Regions from separate parts of the Exiguobacterium sp. s16 genome, predicted to be linked through region 3. Evidence: riboswitches for the same ligand, from Rfam matches in the RefSeq annotation. Region 3 holds a riboswitch; each other region holds the start of a gene.
The links. A riboswitch is a leader RNA that binds a small molecule or an ion and turns the genes downstream of it on or off. The one in region 3 is predicted to bind S-adenosylmethionine.
Positions count from the first base shown of each region.

Region 1: it holds a riboswitch for S-adenosylmethionine, as region 3 does, so the genes downstream of both, KNP86_RS07760 (2,3-diketo-5-methylthiopentyl-1-phosphate enolase) here and KNP86_RS06420 (aminotransferase class I/II-fold pyridoxal phosphate-dependent enzyme) in region 3, are expected to answer to the same signal.
Region 2: it holds a riboswitch for S-adenosylmethionine, as region 3 does, so the genes downstream of both, KNP86_RS14075 (Na+/H+ antiporter NhaC family protein) here and KNP86_RS06420 (aminotransferase class I/II-fold pyridoxal phosphate-dependent enzyme) in region 3, are expected to answer to the same signal.
Region 4: it holds a riboswitch for S-adenosylmethionine, as region 3 does, so the genes downstream of both, KNP86_RS03945 (methionine ABC transporter ATP-binding protein) here and KNP86_RS06420 (aminotransferase class I/II-fold pyridoxal phosphate-dependent enzyme) in region 3, are expected to answer to the same signal.

Region 1 covers NZ_JACSLM010000003.1:151,805-156,016, forward strand. Annotated here, with positions in the region: gene KNP86_RS07750 (methylthioribulose 1-phosphate dehydratase) at 1-553, opposite strand, end outside; gene KNP86_RS07755 (2-hydroxy-3-keto-5-methylthiopentenyl-1-phosphate phosphatase) at 550-1,200, opposite strand; gene KNP86_RS07760 (2,3-diketo-5-methylthiopentyl-1-phosphate enolase) at 1,197-2,354, opposite strand; SAM riboswitch class I at 2,425-2,526, opposite strand; SAM riboswitch class I at 2,732-2,834, shown strand; gene mtnK (S-methyl-5-thioribose kinase) at 2,916-4,070, shown strand; gene mtnA (S-methyl-5-thioribose-1-phosphate isomerase) at 4,067-4,212, shown strand, end outside.
Region 2 covers NZ_JACSLM010000011.1:43,091-47,302, reverse strand. Annotated here, with positions in the region: gene trhO (oxygen-dependent tRNA uridine(34) hydroxylase TrhO) at 1-423, opposite strand, end outside; gene KNP86_RS14080 (TVP38/TMEM64 family protein) at 646-1,296, shown strand; gene KNP86_RS14075 (Na+/H+ antiporter NhaC family protein) at 1,318-2,619, opposite strand; SAM riboswitch class I at 2,672-2,767, opposite strand; gene KNP86_RS14070 (GGDEF domain-containing protein) at 2,863-4,212, opposite strand, start outside.
Region 3 covers NZ_JACSLM010000002.1:565,106-569,317, reverse strand. Annotated here, with positions in the region: gene KNP86_RS06425 (iron-containing alcohol dehydrogenase) at 1-596, opposite strand, end outside; gene KNP86_RS06420 (aminotransferase class I/II-fold pyridoxal phosphate-dependent enzyme) at 593-1,768, opposite strand; SAM riboswitch class I at 1,846-1,946, opposite strand; gene KNP86_RS06415 (AI-2E family transporter) at 2,122-3,222, shown strand; gene KNP86_RS06410 (MDR family MFS transporter) at 3,487-4,212, shown strand, end outside.
Region 4 covers NZ_JACSLM010000002.1:79,356-83,567, reverse strand. Annotated here, with positions in the region: gene KNP86_RS03955 (MetQ/NlpA family ABC transporter substrate-binding protein) at 1-510, opposite strand, end outside; gene KNP86_RS03950 (methionine ABC transporter permease) at 541-1,203, opposite strand; gene KNP86_RS03945 (methionine ABC transporter ATP-binding protein) at 1,193-2,221, opposite strand; SAM riboswitch class I at 2,300-2,405, opposite strand; gene KNP86_RS03940 (thioredoxin family protein) at 2,859-3,116, opposite strand; gene KNP86_RS03935 (PTS sugar transporter subunit IIC) at 3,304-4,212, shown strand, end outside.

The DNA of each region.
Region 1 (4,212 bases), on a different contig from region 3:
AATAACGTTTGGCCGCGGCCGGGGTCTCGCCCCAGACGGTGATGCCGTGATTGCGGATGAGGACGGCGCCGGCGTTTGCCCGGATATGAGGGGCGAAGGCGGCTGCGAGCGTCGGGATGTCCGCATGGTTCTCGATAATCGGTACGCGGACGACCGCATCCTCGTCCCAGAAGCCGAGCGCCTTGATGATCTCTTGGCCGGTGAAGACGACTTCGCCGGTGGCGGCATGGAGCTCGGAGATGACATTATTGTCGACTGTATGGACGTGGAGCGAACACGTCGCGTCCGTCCGATTGAACACTTCGACGTGAAGTAGCGTCTCGGCGGATGGACGACCGTTTTGTTCGCCAATCAAGCGTCCGGCCGCATCGACGTGAACAAAGTCTTCCGGTGTTCGTTTTCGTTTATCGCGTCCGCTCGCCGTGACGAGAAATTCGAGCGGATCGTCGGAAACGCGAATCGCCAAATTCCCACTCGTTCCGGGGAACCAGTCGCGGGCGGCGAGTTCGTCTTTAATGTCGGCCAGTTCGAGCCAACGTGCGGCAAGGATCATACGGCAACCTCCTTCAAGTGATGGGTGATGTCGTCAAACGTCTCGAACGGGGCGTAACGGATGCCTGCGTCTTCGCAGAGCGTGATGAGTTGACCTCGGGCGTAGACAAAGTCGGCACGCTTCGCGACCTCGAAGTCGGTCACCGAGTCGCCGATGACGATCAAGCGATCGGCGGGATTGACAAGGCGGCGAGCGAGCGTCGGCTTGCAACAGCCGCAATCGTTCGTACATTGTTCATCGCAAGCGTGCGGCCAAGCGACGGTGACCGTCTCAGCGGAGAAGTCGGCGACGTTGCAGTAGATATGCTCGGGGGCGACATGCCCGTCCAAGACCGGTTGCACGAAGAAGTCCATCCCGCCGCTGACGACGTCAAACTTCCAGCCATGGACCCGAACTTCTTCTAAAAATGCCGGGAACCCTTGGCGGAGCGTGATGCGCTCCAACAAATAATCACGGTAAGCCGGGGCGGCCTCGCTCGGCAACAGTCGAAACATTTGACCGACCCCGGATCGGATGGAAATCCGTTGCTCGAGGACCGCGTCTTTCAACTCGACCCAAGCCGGCGGGGCGAACGCCTTCATCAACGCGATGATATTGTCTTCCGCCGTAATCGTCCCGTCAAAGTCGCAGAGGATATGGGCCGTCATCGTGACGCCCACGCCTTCAACGCGGTATCGAGCTCGTCCGTCTGCCCTTCGGTTTGACCGAGTACGTGAGCGATGGCTTGTCGGAACGCACGAGCCCCGGCGGCTGCACCGTCCGGATGACCGTGAATGCCACCGCCGGCGTTGATGACGACATCCGTCCCGAAGTCCCGAATGATATCGGCGACGAGTCCCGGATGAATCCCCGCGGACGGGACCGGCAAAATCGGCTTCGACCAATGTGGTTCGGCACTCTGGTCACGAATCACGAACGCCTCGTCGCGCGGTGTCGCAAGTGAGCCGTACGGTGACGGGAAGAGCGTCAAATCGCCCCCGGCGAGGCGAGGGAGTTTACCGAGCAAAAGCGAATGACTGATTGATCCGGTCAAGGCGCCGGCAAAGGCCGGATGTGCCAAGATCGGGACGTGGATATCCGGATCGTTCGCGAGTTCGCGCAGTGCGTCGAGACCGTACGTATAGACGTTGAACAGGAGCGCCGTCGCACCGGCCTCGATGAGACGGAGCGCCTGGTCACGCAGACCGAACACGGGGCCGCTCAGCGTGATGGCGTACAGGACGCGTTTCCCGGTCGCCTCGAAGTGGGCTTGAATGACGTCCGCTCCGATCCGGGCCCGTTCAAGCGACGGGGTGAGCGGGTTGTCGTATAAAATCTCGTCGTCTTTGACGATATCGATGCCACCGGCGAACTGATCGCGGAGTTGCTGCTCGAGAAACGCGAGGTCACGGCCGATGACGCCTTTGAAGATGCTCATGACGAGCGGGCGATCCTGAACGCCGAGCAACTCACGAATCCCGTCGACACCGAACTTGGCGCCTTTGAAATCAGAGGCGAGCGTCTCCGGCAACGTCAAATCGATTAATCGGACCGAATCATCGAGGGACAGTTTCCCGAACGTCGTCGTCAAGATGGATGAAAAGTCAGGGCTGACATTATGTAACGGATAGCGGATCGTGAAGCGGCTCGTCGTGTCCGTATGTGTGGTTGATACGACCTCACCTCGGAACGCCTGTAACTGCTCTTGCTCTAAGTGAGGCAAGTCCGTCCATGTGCCGACGGTCAGCTCGAGGGCGATCTTGTTGGCGACGGTCGCGACCGCGTCCGTCCGTTTGATTTCATATGTGGCAGTGATACTCATATGGTTCCTCCTTCCAGGCAAACAAAAATGACCCCATGCCGAGGCAAGAGGTCATCATAAAAAAAATGAACTCTTATCTCTCAGCTTACGCTGCAAGAATTAGCACCGTGCCATCTCTGGTCGGTTGCTGCGACATCATCGGGCTTGTCCCTCCGTCTGCTCTTGATAAGAATGTGATTTGAAGTTGTGAAATTTAATTGAATTTTTGCACAGAATCGTCACATCGTCAATTCCTTTTTTTCCAAAAAAAATATTTTGGAAAGTTGTTTCCATATATGCACAAAAAAAGACGAAGTTGCATCGGGAAATTGCCGTTGACAATCGTGACGTCGAGTCCGTAATATTCAGCACATAAGTTCACCGAATCGAATAAACCACTCTTATCGCGAGTTGGCAGAGGGAATTGGCCCGATGACGCCGCAGCAACCGACCACTAGGCACGGTGCTACATCCACCAGACGAATGTCTGACAGATGAGAGGAACAACCAGTTTGGCTGTGCCTCTTTCTCGCGGAGAAAGGGGCTTTTTTTATGGGCAACGTACAGGAAGGGGAAAACATTATGTCATATCAACCATTTACAGAACAGACCGTCGTCGAGCATGTGAAAACGTTGGGGTTAATCGAAGACGGAGGCATCACGCATTGCGAGGAGATCGGGGACGGCAATTTGAACCTCGTTTTCCGCATCCGACAAGGCGAAACGAGTCTCATCGTCAAACAAGCGCTCCCATATGCGAAAGTCGTCGGCGAAAGTTGGCCGCTCACACTTGAACGGGCGTGGATCGAGCAGTTGGCGTTGCGCGAATTCGCCAACGTCGTCCCTCGTTTCGTGCCAGTCGTGCTTGGCAGTGACCGCCCGCTCGCCTACACGATTTTAGAGGACCTGTCAGATTTTGAGATCGTTCGGACTGGCTATTTGGAAGGGAAAACGTATCCTGAACTTGCCCGCCATGTCGGTGAATTTTTAGGCGAGACGCTGTTCGCGACGTCGGATTACGCGGCCGGGCCGATCGCGAAGAAGCGGATTGAACGTGACTATTACAACCCGGAACTGTGTGACATCACCGAGAAACTCATCTTTACCGACCCGTTCAAAGACGCGGAGTCGAACAACATCGAGACGGCGCTGCGAGAAGATGTCGAACGCCTTTGGCAAGACCAAGCGCTCAAAGTCGAGGTGACGAAACTGAAAGTCGGCTTTGTCACGAAACATGAGGCACTCCTGCACGGAGACCTACATACGGGCAGCATCTTCGCGACTCAACAAGAGACGAAAATCATCGATCCAGAGTTCGCGTTTTACGGACCGTTCGGCTTCGACCTCGGCCAAATCATCGCCCATTTGACGCTGTCGACGTTCCATGACCCGCTCAAACGCTTCGAGCGTTTCACGGACGTCTTGACGGTGTGGGAGACGTTCGAGAAGACGTTTCGGGCCAATTTTGAACGCGCCGTCGAGCCGTTCAACACGATTGGTTTCGTCGACGAGTTGTTGCGGACGATTTTCAGCGACACGATCGGCTACGCCGGTTGCGAACTCATTCGCCGTGCCGTCGGACTGGCCGGTGTCGCCGATCTCGAGACGTTGCCGGAAGCGACGCGGCTCGAACGAAAACGTGACGCGCTCGCCCTCGGGACGGCGCTCATTAAAGAACGCCACAGCGTCGAATCGATTGACGACTTGGTGACACTCCTGTCGGGGGTGCGCGTATGACGGTTCAAAACATCCGTTTCCATTCACAGACAGACGAACTCATCGTATTGGATCAGACGTTGTTGCCGCATGAAGAGCGGTACGTGACGATTGAGACGCTCGAACAGGCCGAACATGCCATCGAGACGCTCCAAGTCCGCGG
Region 2 (4,212 bases), on a different contig from region 3:
GTACTCGTAGTTGTTACGAACATCGAGGATGACGACATCGTCGCGATTCATCATCTCTTTCCATTCTGCCGGTTCGAGGTACGCACCGTGCTGTTTAGGAACGTCGAACTCACCATCAAAGCGCCACGTCACAAGCTCTTTCTTATGACGGACAAAGATTTTTTTGAACGCATGCTCTTCGACTTCATCGATTTTGAACTCGATATCGCTGAAAAGCGGGTTCGCTTTCAAGTCGTTCATGTATTGCTCGGTCTGTTCCCAAGTCCCAGAGCACGTTCCGTTGATTCCTTCGGAAGAAATCAAGATCCGTCCTTTGATGCCAAGGTCCTTACAATACTTGAGGTGCTCTTGTGTGAGCGTTTCTGGGTCTTCGATGTTGACGTACTTATAGTACAGCAAGACCCGCATTGGTTTTGTTTCCATGTTATTACTCCCCTGTGTTCAGTTTTTTGCAGGAAAACGAACGTTGGGTTGTGTCGTTCGACGAGCGGACTTGCCTGCAACCACAAGTCCATATTATATGATAGATATCACAGCGAAATTTCGCAAATACTTTTTATTTTTTTTACTGGCGTGCAGGGGGATGCGTCTTCCTGAGCGAAATCGGGTAAAAGGTATTAATGAAAGTCGAAGGTGGAAACTGATATGCTCACATCACTCCAACAATGGATTATCCAACTGATTGAATGGCTGCAAGAGCTTCCGGGAGGCCCATGGGCAGGACTAGGGGCGCCGTTCCTTGAGGCGATCTTTCCATTTCTTCCGCTCGTCCTCATCATTTCGGCGAACGCGGCCACGTATGGGTTCTTGCTCGGGACGTTATTGTCTTGGGTCGGTAGTTTACTAGGGACGATTCTTGTCTTTACAGCCGTCCGTTACGTATTCCGTAAACCGATGACACGGTGGCTCGAAAAACATAAACAAGGGGTATATTGGCTGGAACGCATCAACCATATGAGCCCGATCTCGCTTGGGTTTTTATATTCGCTCCCGTTCATCCCGGTCAGTTTGATCACATACTTACTTGCCCTCATTCAAATGCCGCTTCGGACATTCATCATGGCGGCGGGGTTCGGGAAACTGCTTGTCGTCTTGATTTTTTCGGTCATTGGTGACCAGTGGGAAGAGTTTATTCAAAGTCCGTTCCGCTTATCGATGCTTGGACTGTTACTGTTTGTTCTTTGGGCGATCAGCCGTGGCCTCGAGGAATTGCTCAAGCGGCGCGCCTTCAAAAAACGCAACGAACAACTTCAACGTGAACGTGAAACGAAACGTCAAACGACCCTTCGAAGCTAGTGCTTCAAAGGGTCGTTTTGGTCAGGCGCGCTTTTTGAAACGCGGGAAGTTAAAGACGATGGCCAGCCCTCCGCAAATGAAGAGCAGGAATGGATAGAACATATACGGGACGAGCGCTGGTGACGCCGTATTCGTCAATTCGGCGGCGATGAGCAGCTGTGCCCCATAAGGCAACAGGCCTTGGACGCCACACGAGAAGATGTCGAGCACACTCGCTGATTTCTTTCGCTCGATGTCATACGTGTCGGCGATATTGGCGGCGAGCGGACCGGCCACGAGAATCGAAATCGTGTTGTTCGCCGTCGCGACGTTCGTCGCGCTGACGAGCCCGGCGATGCTCCATTCGGCACCGGCACGTTTTTGAATCCGCGACGTGAGCGCGTCACGCAAGTAAGTGAGCCCGCCGTTATGCGAGATGAGTCCGACGAGTCCGCCCATGAGGAGCGTCAAGAGCGAAATCTCGGCCATACCCATCATCCCGTCTGCCATAGCCGTGACGTATGAAGTGACAGCCAAACTCCCATCGATCAAACCGATGATGCCGGTCAAGGCAATCCCGCCAAGCAAAACGAGAATGACGTTCAACCCGGTCAAGGCGAGAGCGATGACGGCGAGGTATGGAATGAGTTTATACCATTCGAACGTGGCTGCATCGACAGTCGATTCTCCACTCGATAACACCGATAAGAGGACGATTGTGATAATGGCGGCCGGGAGGACAATCCAAAAGTTGGTTCGGAATTTGTCACGCATATTGGTACGCTGGGTCCGGACGGCAGCGATTGTCGTGTCCGAGATGAACGACAAGTTGTCCCCGAACATGGCACCACCGACGACGGCAGCCGCCGCGATGGCGATATTGACGCCACTTTCTTCGTGGATACCGAGCGCGATCGGGGCGAGGGCGGCAATCGTGCCCGTCGACGTTCCCATCGCCATCGAGATGAAAGCCGCGATGACGAATAAACCGCTCAGTAGAAGCGAGGACGGTAAAAATGTCAGCGCCGCATTGACGGTCGCGTCGATTGCGCCGATTGCTTCGGCGACACTCGAGAACGCTCCGGCGAGCAAGAAGATGAAGACCATGATCAAAATGCCGGGGTTCCCCGCGCCTTGGGCGACACGCTCGACCGTCTGAGTGACGCTGCCTTTCGTCATCATCGCCGCGACGATGACCGCGATCAACGCCGCGATCAGGACCGGGAATTTATAAAAGTCGTTATAGTAGATGCCTGCCCCGATAAAGAAGACGAGGAAGACGAGCAAAGGCAATAGTGCCCATTTGTTAGCTGTCGGTTGTTCCAATCGATTCACCTCATTCATAAAATAAAAAGAGAGCCTTCTGAAAAAAGGCTCTCTCTACAAGAAAACACTTTTTTCATCTTTCGAGCAGACTGCTCGCTGGATTTGGCACAGGTTACCCGCTGCCGAGACGTCACTGGGCCAGTCCCTCAGTCTCTCTTGATAAAAAAGTTGTGATATTTAGTTATAAGACACGTTCCCTAACGTACCTGTTTCAAATCCGCTTGTCAATAGCAAACCCCACGCGGTGAACGTGGGGGTGAGTCAAGTCGTTAAGAAATTGTAATGGGCGACGCGGTTGCGTCCGGCGTACTTCCCGCCGACGTAGAGGGCCCGGTCAGCGTTCCGGATCGTATCGTCGAGGCGTTTGTCACCGAACGCCTGAATCGTGTCGACACCGATCGAAGCGGTGACGGGGATATCGATTCCGTCGACGTGGAACGGTTTGTTCTCGATTTGTTGCCGGATCCGTTCGGCGATCTCGATTGCCTGTTCGACATCGCAACGATTCAATAGCAAGATGAACTCTTCACCGCCGTAACGGGCGGCAAAATCTTCGGTGCGGAGTGCCTGGCGAATCCGCCGTCCAAACTCTTGGAGCACACTGTCCCCGACTTGATGTCCGTGCAAATCGTTGATTTTTTTGAAAAAGTCGATGTCGAGCATCGCGACCGAAATCGGATACATCGAACCGTCCGAGATTTGTTGAATCCCGTATTCGTAAAACGCGCGTGCATTCGCGAGCAGCGTCAAGCTGTCGGTCCGACTTTCCGTGTAAAGACGGTCGCGCTCATGGCAACGGCTGATCGTCCGGTTGAACGACTTGAGAAGTTTGACGATTTCACGTTGGATGGTCGAGGGATACCCATAGACGTGTTCACCCGTCATGACGAGCCACGTGCGAATCCCTTCGATCTCCTCGGACCGAACCGAGATGAAACTATGATAGTCGTCGTCAAATTCGTTCGACAGTGGTGCGTCCCATTCGAAGCGCATCTCATATTCGACCGAGGCTTCGTTCGGATAAGCGTGATCGAGCAAATCGAACACGATGTGACGGTCAATCGGCTGACGCGTCTTCAAATCAAAGTACAGGGTACGGTCGAACAGTTTAAACTCGACGAACCCTTCGTCATAGTGATTGAGCCGCTCACATTGACTGAGAAACACTTCGATGGCTTGCGCCTCGCTCTGCGATAACGACACGGCTTCTTTTGCCTCGTCATACTGTTCAATCAACGATTTAAAGGCGTCTTGCCGGCCTTTTTGGATGATGAGCCGCTTGATGAAGAACGTCAACGCGGCAGCGATGCTGCTGACGACGAGTAAATTCGTCTCCCGGAACAACGAGGCCGCCAAAATGAAGACGAGACTGACGATATACGTATAAAACGCGATGCTCAGAAAATCGCGGACCGGGATGTCGACGCGGAACCACCAACCGACTTGATACTTTTGCACGATCGTGTTCAAGATGATGGCCAGAATCAAACCGGCGAGCGGCAGGAACGAGTCTTGAGAATAGAAGCCGAGACCGGTCACACCACCAAGTGCCAAGTAAACACCGGCTGGGATGGCAATCTCCAAGAAAGACGTGATGGCGTTCCAAGGATA
Region 3 (4,212 bases):
TCGCTCAAATCAAGTTCGACGAGACGCCCGCACTGCTGGGCCAAGACGAGCCCGGTGTTGACGCCTGCGTCGACCGAGCTGTCACCGCTCAAGTAACGGGCCTCGTAAAACTTCGCGACCGTGTCGATGACACCGGCTCGGAAATATTCATATGGAGAGCGCGAGATGACCCGCGAGTCAACGATGACCCGTTCGATGACGACGCGGAACATGTCGTAGCGGTCGTAGCTCCCGTCCTCCCGATAGACGACGCTGAGAGGCGTGAACGCCGCACAGTTCGAGGCGAGTGTCGGGACGATGATGAGCGGCACGTTCTGTTGATAGGCGACGAGTTTGGCCGTGTCGACGAGCTTCCCGCCCCCGATGGCGATGAGGACATCGACGTCTTCAAAAATCAGCCGTTCGACTTCCTTGTCCGTACACTCCCCACGGAACGTCGTGGCCGGATAGTCCGTGATGGATGGATGGACGGCCCGCACGACTTCGTACCCGTTCTGACCGCGCAGGACGTGGGCACGTCGGCCGTCGACTAAGTCATCAAGACGGTCGAGCGCGTCATCGGCGTGGTCATATTCAAGGACGGCCTGACGAATCATGCCCGCACCTCCTCATAGGCGGCAAACAACCGCTCGATTCGTTCGACGGCCTCATCGATTTTCGGCTCGGGCGAGACGAGGCCGAAGCGGACGTATCCGTTCCCTTCTGAACCGAAGAAATAGCCCGGTGTGACGGCGACTCCTGCCTCGTACAATAACTTACGCGAGAACGATTTGGCATCGCCCTCGGGCACTTTCGCCCAGACGAAGAACGAACCCTCCGGCGGCTCGACGGCCCAACCGGCCCGGTTCAACCCATCGATCAGGCGATCACGCCGTGCCTCATAGAGTCGGGCCAAATCGTCCCGGATGGAGCGTGGGGCCTCGAGCGCGGCGACAGCCGCCGCCTGGATGGCCGAGAACACGCTGACGTGGACGTGGTCCTGATACGTATTGATCGCCTCGATGATGTCCGCGTTCCCGATGGCAAAGGCGACGCGCCAACCGGACATGTTGAACGCCTTCGACATCGTATATACCTCGATCCCGACTTCTTTCGCCCCTTTCGCCTGCAGGAAGCTCGGCGGGACGTGTCCATCAAACCCGATGCTGCCATACGCGAAGTCATGGACGACCATCAAGTCCCGCTCCTGGGCGAACCGAACGGTGTCATCAAAGAAGGCTGGTGTGGCGACGGCCCCCGTCGGATTGCTCGGATAGTTCAAGTACATGAGTTTCGCCCCTTCCGTATCGAGCGTCTCATAGTCAGGGAGGAAACCGTGCTCCTCGCGTAAGATGAGATCACGGACAACGGCACCGGCGAGTCGTGCCCCAGAGATGTAGTCGGGATAGCCCGGGTTCGGCAGCAAGATCCCGTCCCCTGGCTCGAGCACACATTGCGGCAACGTGATGAGTCCGGACTTGGAACCGATGAGGATCGCGACTTCCGTCTCGGGATCGACTTCGACGCCGTACTCATTCAAGTAAAACGTCGCCACCGCTTGTTTCAGACGGGCCTGACCGCGGAACGGACCGTATTGGTGGGTCGAGGCATCAAGGAGCGCCGTCTGAAGTGCGTCGCAGATTGGGGCGGGCGTCGGCAAATCCGGCGTCCCTTGACCGAGTCGGATGATATCGCGACCGGCCTGTTCAAGTGCTGCGACTTCATCGGCGAGTCCGACAAAATGTTGGGGTGGTAAAGTTTTAAGTAAGTGTGAGCGTCTGTCTGTCATGAATAGTCCTCCTATGCAAAAAACACCCCTTTCCGCGGAAAGGGGTGTCGAGATACGGACGTATTCAAACAACCACCTTTCCATCTCTCAAGGTCACCTTGCTGGAATTAGCACAGTATTGGAACAATCTGTTGCTGAAGCTTCATCGGGCCAGTCCCTCCGCTTCTCTTGATAGAAAGTGTTTTTATATGCGATTTGTCATTTTGTAATATGTCACTTAGTTAACCAAACGTTACCAATCTTGTCAATCCTTTTTCGAAAATGGGTGTGGCCTATTGAATCCCGATAAAAAAAAGGTCATAGTACAAAGTGAACACTATTCTACAAAATTTAAAAGATGAGGGGATGGACCTTTGGAATTAAATCGTCAATTGATTTGGAAGTTGAGCGTGATCGGATTGATTCTGCTCGTCCTATGGAAAGTCATCAGTGAACCGGACACGATTTCTAGTGTGTTGCACTACACGTTCCAGTTGCTGACGCCGATTATCATGGGAATTGCCATCGCGCTGCTCCTGAATACCGTCCTGTCCTATATAGAAGAACGGTTTCAATTAAAACGCTATCAAGGTTTGCTGATCGTTTATATCGTCTTCATCGGGATTCTTGTCATCTCCGCTGTGACATTGTTCCCGCGCATCTACTCGAGTGTGGCCTCACTCATCGAAGAGCTTCCGTTCTACATCCGACAGATTGACGGGTTCCTCGCCCAGTTGAACACGTACTTGAAAGAGTACAACGCGACGATCGCCCAAGCCATCGATTTCAGCCGCTTCGAGGAACGTTACTCGGGCTGGGTCGAGACCGCCGTCTTGTCGTCGGTCAGCTACGTGTCGAGCTTCACGATGACGCTCATCAATTTCTTGATTGGGATCGTCATCTCAATCTATCTGTTAAAAGACAAAGAGGTTTTTGCCCGCATGTTCAAGCGGCTGTTGTATGCGATGTTCCCGGTCGCGTCGGCTAAGACGACGATCGACATCTTTCAAGAGATGGATTACATTTTCAAACGCTATATCATCGGGAAGTCGATCGACTGCCTCATCATCGGGGTGTTGGCCGTCGCCGGTCTGTTGATCATCGGGGCACCTTACGCGCTTCTACTCGGCGTCATCGTCGGCGTCTTGAATTTTATCCCGTACGTCGGTCCGCTGCTCGGGATGATTCCGGCGTTCATCATCACCTACTTCTATGACCCGTTCACGGCGCTCATCGTCCTCTTGTTCATCTTCTTGTTGCAACAATTCGACGGACTCTGGCTCGGCCCGAAGATTCTCGGCGACAGCGTCGGCATCACCCCGTTTTGGGTCATCACCTCGATCATCATCGGGGGTAGCCTGTTCGGTCTCGTCGGGATGTTCATCAGTGTACCGGTCACGGCGATGATTCAAGTCGTGTTCTCTCGGTTGATCGACTACCGGCTCAGTCGAAAGAATTTGAACGAATTATTATGACACATTGACGATTTATGTTGACACATTTCACGGAAATATCATAATCTTGAAGAGAAGACAGTCCAATGCAGAAAGGAGAGGTACCGATGTCAGTCATTCAACGCTCGCACGTCCAAGTTCATATTGACCGGCAGGCGCCTCTCCGTGATTTGAATCCGTGATGTCGCCTGCCTTCCGAGGCATGCCTAAGATCGTAGGGACGCGTATGCCTTTGTGCATGCTGCGTCCCTTTTCTTATTCTATCAACTAAAGCAGGTGACCTTAATGATTCAATCACTCAAACAGCTCGACCGTAACATTTGGATCCGCTTCCTCGGAGAGACGATCACCGGTGTCATGATGTTCATGATCGCACCGTTCCTCGTCCTCTACTATAGCGACAAGCTCGACAGTTATATCCAGGTCGGGGTCATCATGGCGACCGGACCGATCATGGCGCTCATCGGATCGGTCGTCGGTGGACGGCTCGCAGACCTGTATGGCCGCAAACCAATCATGATGGCTGCCATTCTTGGCGACGCCCTCGCCCTCGTCGGTTTCGCCTTCGCCGAAACGTTTTGGCCGCTCCTTCTCTTGAACGCCATGCTCGGTTTGACGAACTCATTGTTCCACCCGGCCGCAAGCGCGATGGTAGCCGATGTGACCGAGCCCGAACAGATGAACGAGGCGTTCGGGCTGTTGCGGATGGGGCACAATATCGGGGCTGCATTCGGCCCGCTCCTCGGGAGTGCCGTCCTCTTTATCGACCGGCAGTATATCTTCTACTCGGCCGCTCTCGTCTTCGTCTTGTACGCACTCGTCCTCGGTCGCTTCATCCGGGAGTCGCTCCCAGAGACGACCGATGTCGACACGCCGTCGAACCGGGATGTCCTGCGCGTGTTCTACAATGACAAGGTGTTCCTCGTGTTCATCTTTGCCGGTGTCTTCATCTCGATGGGCTTCTCGCTCATCGAGAGCATGCTGCCCCTCTTCTTGAGAGAGTCGATGCCA
Region 4 (4,212 bases), 490 kb from region 3:
AACCGTCGCGTCCGTCGTCTTGCCTTCTGCGAGCGTGAGTAAGCCTTCTGATTGGAGCATCGTGAGGATTCGTCCGTGGTCAGCGACTGACGAACTCATGATGATTTCAGCGCCTTCTGGCAGCTCATCGAGTGATTTGTAGTCTTGTGAGTAGACACCAATCGGCTCGATGTGGACGCCGCCGGCTGATGCGAATTTGTAGTCTTTGTTCTCAGCCATTTGCGACTCGAGGTACGGCTCGTGTTGGAAGTAGTTCGCGTCGAGTTCGCCGTCCGCGAGCGTTTTGTTCGGGAGGACGTAGTCTTGGAACTTCTTGATTTCGAGCGTATAGCCCTTCTCTTCGTAGTCGTCTTGAATGTGCTCTAAAATCTCAGCGTGCGGGACGTTTGACGCACCGACGACGAGCGTCTTGTCATCGCCCGAACCTGATTCTGAATCTCCGCCGCAAGCCGCGAGAATCGTGAGTGCTGAAGCTGCTGTCAATCCGAGTACTGTTTTCCATGATTTCATTATAAAACCCCTCCAAATTTTCTATTTAGATCAAGCGGAACGCTTGTCAATTACTGATACGAGTCGATCGCCGATGAACTGGATGACGAAGACGATAACCAAGATTAAGACGGTCGCGACGAACGTGACGTCACTCTGTGAGCGCTGGAACCCTTCGAGGAACGCCAAGTTCCCGAGTCCCCCGCCCCCAACGACCCCTGCCATCGCCGTATAACCGACGATCGCGACGATCGTGACCGTGATGCCTGACACGATGGCCGGCAATGCTTCTGGGAACAACACTTTATAGACGATTTGCCATTTTGTCGCACCCATCGATTCAGCCGCCTCGATGACGCCGCGGTCGACTTCACGAAGGGCGAGCTCGACCATCCGCGCATAGAACGGAGCCGCACCGATGATGAGCGCCGGCAACGCTGCCGTCGATCCGAGCATCGTCCCGACGACGAGTAACGTGAACGGGATGAGCAAGATGATCAAAATGATGAACGGGATCGACCGGAACACGTTGACGATTGCGCTGATGACCGTGTAAATCGGACGGTTTTTCATCATGAGCGGTTCGTTCGTGACGTATAAGAGCATCCCGAGGGCGAGACCGATGACGAACGTCGCGGCTCCGGCGACGAGCGTCATATAGAGCGTCTCCCACGTTTGCTCGAGCATGACTTGCCAATCTACATTAGGAAACATCGCTTTCTACCTCCACTTCCACTGCCTGCGACCGGATTGAGGCGATGGCCCGCTCGACTTCAGCCGGCTCTCCGATCAATTGGATGAATAATGTCCCGAGGGCACCGACTTGTGACTGCGTCACGTTCCCGCCGATGATGTTGAAGCCGATGTCATGTTGCTTCAACACTTCTGACAGAATCGGTTGCTCGGCCGTCTCGTTCAAGAATTTGAGCTTGACGATTTGACCGCTCGGATAACGCGCTTTCAAGTGCTCGAACGTGAGCGACATGTCTTCGACCGCGCCGATCTGTTTGACGAACTCTTTCGTGATCGGCTGTTCCGGATGTTGGAACACCTCGGCGACTTGTCCGGTCTCGACGACCTTCCCGGCCTCCATGACGGCGACGCGGTGGCAAATCTTTTGGATGACGTGCATCTCATGGGTGATGAGGACGATCGTCAATCCGAGCTTTTTATTGATGCTGACGAGCAGTTCGAGAATCGAATCGGTCGTCTTCGGGTCGAGTGCGCTCGTCGCTTCATCGCAGAGGAGCACTTCTGGATTCGTAGCGAGCGCACGGGCTATCCCGACTCGCTGCTTTTGACCGCCCGATAGTTGCGACGGATAGCTGTCTTCCCGTCCGCCTAAGCCGACGAGTTCGACAAGTTCTTGGACGCGGCGTTTGCGTTCGCTGGCCGGTACCCCGATGAGCTCGAGCGGGAAGCTGATGTTCTCAGCGACCGTGCGCGACCATAATAGGTTGAAGTGTTGGAACACCATCGAGACGTTTTTACGTACCCCGCGTAGTTCCTTAGGCGTGAGCTTCGTCAGCTCGCTGCCGGCGACCACGATTTCACCGCTAGACGGTGCCTCGAGTCGGTTGAGCAAGCGGATGAGCGTCGACTTCCCCGCCCCTGAATATCCGATTATTCCAAAAATTTCGCCGCTTTCGATGGTAAGCGACACATCATCGACCGCCTGGACCCGACCGTTTTTCGTATCGAACCATTTGGCCACATTGCGTAGTTGAATCAATCCATTTCCCTCCTGACAACAAAAAAAGTACGCACGTTTGAGCAAACGTGCGTACTTTATCGGTACGGACAACGATTGCTCTCATCTTCCAAGGTTTACACCTTGCTGGAATTAGCACCATTTCGGATTGCTCCGCGGTTGCTGGGCGTCATAGGGCCAGTCCCTCAGCCTCTCTTGATAAGAGTGGTTGCGTATTTGATTAGCTTTATCATAGCGACACATTATTTTCATGTCAAACTATTTTTTTCAGACAAATTAAAAAAGGTGCCATCCGAGGATGACACAGAACGTAGCACCTTGAGTCACTGAAGGACAACCCATAGATGAACCTCTTTTGCCCGATCAGAGCATTCATCCTTATATGGGGGATTTTTACCCGATCATCACTCGGTCTTCGAACGGACCATGCAATTACGCGACCGGTGCCCCGACGCTTGATTTTTTTGGGGGACAATCGAAGGGAAGGTCCACCTGAAATCGCGTAAGCTCATGCAACGGTTGTTCGAAAACGTCTTGCTGACGGGAAAATCTCGACCTATGTTGTGTTCAAGTAAGATGTTGTAATGAATATATCATTCGTGAACTTTCTGTGTCAACTGATTATTTAAAATTTTCAGATTATTCTAATCATCCTATCTCATTTGACGAAAGATAGGACGTGCTGGACGTTTTGAAACGCATACAAACGATCGCGAACTTGGCCATTTTCCAGCTTCAATAGCGCCGGGACGCTCATGACTTGATACACCTCGAGCTCGTTCGGGATAAAGTTGGCATCGCGCTTTTCAATCTGGAGTTCGGGGTCGACGGCCTCGACGACCGAGAGCATCCGCTCGGCCACGGCGCATGTACCGCACATCGGGGCGTATATATATAAGAATCCGTCAGTAATCATTGTTCTCACCTCTCCTCTAAGTATATGAATCCGGACCGGTCGGTTCAAAAGTTGTGCTCAAATGGAAAATTCTGAACATTTCAACATTTTATATTGACGCTTGCTAGAAAGAGGCATAGTATGGTCATTAACTTTATTGCTTTTGTACATAACAGCATACCAGTAGAAAAGGACAGGTGAATCCCCAATGACGGAAGAGAAGCTTACCAGAAAACAGTTTTTGATGAACGTCTTGAACGGCCTCAGTCTTGCCATCCTCATCGCCCTCATCCCGAGCGCCTTGCTCGGTGAATTAACGAAAGCCATCTTACCTTATGTTCCGTCACTGCAGTTCATCTTAGATGCGACGACAATCGCGATGCGTCTCTTACCGGTCATCATCGGTGTCGCCGTCGCCATGCAGTTCGGACGCTCGGCACTCGAGGCCGGCACGATCGGCATCGCGACCCAAGTCGGGAGCGGCGCCATCCGCATCGAAGAAGGGGCGTTCCTCATGGCTGGAATCGGTGACGTCATCACGGCCGGTGTGACGGCCGCTCTCGCGACGTTCCTCGTCATGCAGTTGTCGCCACGCTTGAAGACATACACGGTACTCGTCTTACCGATGACGGTCATCGTCGTCGCCGGAGGAATCGGGGCGTTCCTGCTCACTTACATCTCACAAATCACCACATACGTCGGGACGATCATTATGACGATGACGGAACTGCAGCCGATTGTGATGGGTATGTTGATCGCGATGGCGTTCTCGCTCATCATCGTCTCGCCAATCTCGACGGTCGGCATCGCCACAGCGATCAGTCTGTCTGGTGTCGCGGCCGGGGCCGCCAACTTAGGGGTCGTCGCCGCCGGCTTCGGTCTCGCCATCGCCGGCTGGCAGATGAACGCGACGGGAACGTCGATCGCCCACTTCCTCGGGTCACCGAAGATTCAAATGGCGAACTTCGTCCGTCGTCCGATCATGATGTTGCCCGTACTCGCCAATGCGGCCATCCTCGGAGCGCTCGCAGGCATCCTTCGGATCGAAGGCACGCCGATCAGTGCCGGTTTCGGCGTCTCCGGCCTCATCGGGCCAATCAACGCCTTGCATTTGATG